Regions from separate parts of the Arthrobacter sp. Z1-15 genome, predicted to be linked through region 2. Evidence: riboswitches for the same ligand, from Rfam matches in the RefSeq annotation. Region 2 holds a riboswitch; the other holds the start of a gene.
The links. Region 2 has a riboswitch for guanidine ahead of M1D40_RS16890 (DMT family transporter). Riboswitches for the same ligand answer to the same signal wherever they lie in the genome.
Positions count from the first base shown of each region.

Region 1: linked by a shared signal. The riboswitch ahead of M1D40_RS15370 (DMT family transporter) and the one ahead of M1D40_RS16890 (DMT family transporter) in region 2 are both predicted to bind guanidine.

Region 1 covers NZ_CP096454.1:3,326,519-3,328,713, reverse strand. The annotation lists gene M1D40_RS15380 (DUF305 domain-containing protein) at 1-542, opposite strand, end outside; gene M1D40_RS15375 (hypothetical protein) at 612-1,085, opposite strand; guanidine-III (ykkC-III) riboswitch at 1,185-1,255, shown strand; gene M1D40_RS15370 (DMT family transporter) at 1,266-1,580, shown strand; gene M1D40_RS15365 (hypothetical protein) at 1,797-2,195, shown strand, end outside.
Region 2 covers NZ_CP096454.1:3,643,984-3,646,178, forward strand. The annotation lists gene M1D40_RS16885 (MFS transporter) at 1-1,100, shown strand, start outside; guanidine-III (ykkC-III) riboswitch at 1,217-1,281, shown strand; gene M1D40_RS16890 (DMT family transporter) at 1,292-1,606, shown strand; gene M1D40_RS16895 (DMT family transporter) at 1,609-1,992, shown strand; gene M1D40_RS16900 (amino acid permease) at 2,127-2,195, shown strand, end outside.

The DNA of each region.
Region 1 (2,195 bases), 320 kb from region 2:
AGCTCGTCCCGGGCCATGCTGACGGCGCCCTCGTGGTGGGCCGTCATGGACTCCAGGAACATCCGCGATGCGTCATCGCCCCGGGCCTCTTTGAGTCGGGACAGCTGCTCTTCACTCAGCATTCCCTCCATGGTGTCCACGGACCCCGTGTGCTGGTGCCCCTGCATGCCGTCGGCCGGGTCCGCGGGTTCTCCCCAGCTCTCCAGCCAGCGGGTCATTGTCTCGATTTCCGGCCCCTGGGCGTCCTTGATCCTGCTGGCCAGATCCACGATCTCAGGGCTGAGGCCGTCCTTGGCGAGCATCATGTTGCTCATCTCGACCGCCTGCTGATGGTGCGGGATCATCATTTGAGCAAACATCGTGTCGGCATCATTGTGGTTTGCGGCAGCGGAATCCGGAGCGGCGGTTTCCGCTGCGCTGGAGTCCGCTGTTCCGGAGGCTGCGTCACCGGTACCGCTTTGTCCGCATCCGGCCAGAACCAGGGCGGCGGCGAGGGCGAGCGCGGACAAGGCATGCGGGGGCTGGGATGTATGGCGTTTCATTGGATAAATCCTTCAATACTCAGGTTGTGGGTGCATTGGCTGCTGTGCGCTGTCCAAAGGACGCGGATTTTACGTGCGGCTGATGCAGAGCTGAGTGAGTGAAGGGCACGGGGCCGGGCGGAACGCCCGGGGCAGTGCGGGGGGACCCCTGTTGGCCAGCGAGAAGGCAGGCGCGCACCCTGAAGGAGTGCGCAGTGCGAATGCACCCATGATGACCAGTGCGAGCATGCACATGCCGAAGGCCGCTTCGTCGGCGCAGCTGCCTGCGCAGCCGGGCATGGAGTCATGATCCGCGGCTGCGGCGCCGATGAGGGCGGCCGGTGCCGGAAGGTGCCCGGTTCCCGGAGGTGCCGCGGCAGGTCCGGCTGCTGTGCCGCCCACCGCCACAGTCCCGTGGTGGGAAGAGGCTCCAAATCCGCCCACCCAGATATGCATGGTGAGGAGCCCGGCAATGACGGCGGATAAACCGAGGAGCGACAAAACGGCGCGCGGGGTAGCTGCGGCGGCACCTGATGTACGGCCTGCTGCCACCACTGCACTCACCAGCCTTGTCTGCTCGTTCCCCGCTGTCCGATCAGCGTAGCCACGGTCAGATACCTCACCAAATTCGACCCGGGCCGTGCGGCGTGAGAGCTTTAAGGCAGAGCCTCGCTATAACAGTGAGCCTCCCGGACGATGGGTGCCGTACCCGGTGTGCGACAAGACGGCCCATTGGAGATTCCCATGTCATGGATCATTCTTGTCATATCCGGTGTGCTGGAAGCTGTTTGGGCAACTGCCCTGGGCAAATCCGACGGCTTCAGCAAACTCGGACCGACCTTGGTGTTCATCCCGTCGCTGCTGGCCAGCATGGCCGGCCTTGCGTATGCGATGAGGGACCTGCCCACCGGCACGGCCTATGCGGTCTGGGTGGGAATTGGCGCAGCGTTGACCGTTGTTTATGCAATGGTGACCGGTGCTGAGGCGTCATCCTTGCTGAAGGTCGTGTTCCTCATGATGATCGTCGGCGGGGTCGTGGGACTGAAACTCAGCCACTAGCTGTACTGAGACAGGACAATCAGCCCCGCAGCCGTGAGTGCGGCTGATCAATTCACCGAGAAATGAAACCGGCCCGTGCCGGGCATAGCTGCGAAAACTCTCGCAAGTCCCCCAACTTTCGCAATGCCCGGCCGCGGGCCGGTCGTTTCATAATACATGATCGGAACATGTTCCGAACTAGCCCGGTGAGGGGAATCAGGTACATTGAGGATTCCCATGGATGAGCAGCTGCGCCAAACCGCCAAAGACGCCTTTGACCGTCTCCGATTGCCCGAGCGGATCACCCTGGAATCGCTGATTCGGCACGTTGAAGAACTCCGCGGACGCAGAATAGTGATAGTCGAGAGTGAAAAGCTCACCGGAAAGAAAATCTGCGGCCTCTGGATTCCGCGGGAACAGGTGGACGTGGTTTACCACTCGGTCACCAGGGGAATGCTGCACCGGCAGCAGATGATTCTCCACGAACTTTCACACATGATCCTTCGTCACGATGAATACGAAGGTGCCACCTGGCAGGGCATAAAGATTTTTCAGGAATTATCGGGCGAGGTGGTTGCCAAAGCCCTGGCCCGGGGCGATTTCCGGTCCGATCTGGAAGCAACTGCCGAACATCTG
Region 2 (2,195 bases):
TGCTCGGACCCCTGGGCGGAATCATCGCTGACCGGCATTCCAAGCGGATCCTGCTGATGGTGAGCCAGTCTGCCGCCGCCGTCCTGGCCCTTGCCCTTGCGGTGCTTGCGCTGACCGGCGCGGTTCAGGTGTGGCATGTCTACCTTGTGGCGCTGGCGCTGGGCATGGTGACCGTGATTGACCAGCCGGCACGGCAGGTTTTCGTCCATGAAATGGTGGGGCCCAAGCACCTGCGCAACGCCCTGAGTGTGAGCTCCTCGGTCTTCCAGCTCGGCGCCATGGTGGGGCCGGCAGTGGCCGGCGTCATGATCGGCGCCGTCGGCGGAGGGTGGGCCTTCGCCATCAACGCAGCCGCCTGCAGCTTCACGGTGTTCATGCTCGGACGGCTTCGCACCGATCAGCTTTTCCGGACCGAACCCGCGCCCCGCACCAAGGGGATGCTCCGGGAAGGAGCGCGGTATGCCCGCACCACGCCCACCGTGTTCTGGCCGATGGCCATGTGCGCCTTCGTATCGGTCTTTGCCCTGAGTACCCCTGTTCTGATGGCGGCTTTCGCGGACGAGGTCTTCCACAGCGGCGCCAACGGCTTCGGACTCCTGAATACCCTGGTGGCCACCGGAGCGCTGGCCGGTGCGGTGGCGTCGACGCGGCGCCGGACGCTGCGGCTTCGGACCGTCATCGTCAGCGCGGCCACCTTCGGCATCGCTCTGGCTGCGTCCGCCTTTTCGCCGTCCCTTCCGGTCTTCGGCGCGGTCATGATCGTGGCCGGATTCTGTTCCATGCAGTTCATTACGAGCGCCAATCAGCTCGTGCAGTCGACGACGGCGGTAGTCATCCGCGGGCGGGTCATGAGCCTGTACATCATGGTTCTGATTGGCGGACAGGCAGTCGGCGGACCACTCACCGGCTGGCTGGCCGAAGTTCTCGAACCGCAGGGCGCTATTTTCGTCGCCGGGGCGGTCCCCGCACTGGCTGCCGCCGTCATCGGCCTCATCCTGGCACGGCAGGGAAACCTGCGGCTGCGGTTGCCTTCACGGCTGCGCCTGCGGTCACCTCTGCGGCCACGGGGCATCGCCGAGAGCCGGAGGCAGCAGGCCTGATTCGCTTGGTCGCTGAGCCATTGAACTGCTGATGCGCCCGCCGGCAGACGGCACGGCCACAAGCACCGGCAGTCAGCGGCACCGGCAGGCCCGTTCCGGATTTGCTACCGTAGGAGATCAAGACCGGATCCCGGTCTCCGGACGACGGTTCAGTACCCGGACAGCGACAAGACTGGCCAAAGGAATGTGTCATGGCATGGGTCATCCTTGTTTTCTCCGGCATGCTGGAGGCGGTCTGGGCAACAGCGCTCGGCAAATCGGAGAACTTCCGGCGTCTCTGGCCCACGGTCATCTTCGCGGCGGGCATCGTCCTGAGCATGGCCGGCCTCGCCCTTGCCATGCAGTCCATACCTGTGGGCACCGCTTATGCCGTGTGGGTGGGTATCGGGGCCGTCCTGACCGCCGCCTACGCGATGGTGTTCGGCGGCGAGAAAGCCACGGTCATTAAGGTCCTGCTGCTGCTCGGCGTGGTGGGCTGCGTTGTCGGCCTAAAGTTGGTGGGCTAAGCATGCCGTGGATCGTCCTTCTCCTCAGCGCCGTCCTGGAAGCCGTCTGGGCAACCGCCCTCGACGCCTCGGCAGGCTTTACCGTTCTCCTTCCGTCCCTGATCTTCCTTGCCGCCGGGGCCCTTTCCATGGTGGGTCTTTCGTACGCCATGAACTTCATTCCCATCTCCACTGCCTACGCAGTCTGGACGGGTCTGGGTGCGGTTCTGACCGTGGCCTATGCCATGATCTTCGGCAATGAACAGCCCGGGCTGCTGAAGATCCTTTTCCTGGCGGGAATCATCGGCTGTGTGGTCGGACTGAAGTTCGTGGATTCGCCATCCGGTGAGGCACGGGACAGCTCCAACCGCGGCGCCTCCGCACAGGATCAGGAAAGCGGGCACTAGCGGCTTCCAGAGCCGGCCTTTTGCCGCCGGGGCTTTCCAAGGAGTTCAGGCGGGACGATACTGCTCTGGATGCCGGAGTGAAAACGAACTCCGGCACACCCCAGGTAAACCGGCAGCGACGATCGGAGCCTTCCATGGCCACGGCAGAAAGCTCGTCCTCCACCTCCCTCTTCCGGCGCAAGCCCATTGACGAGGTGGAAGAC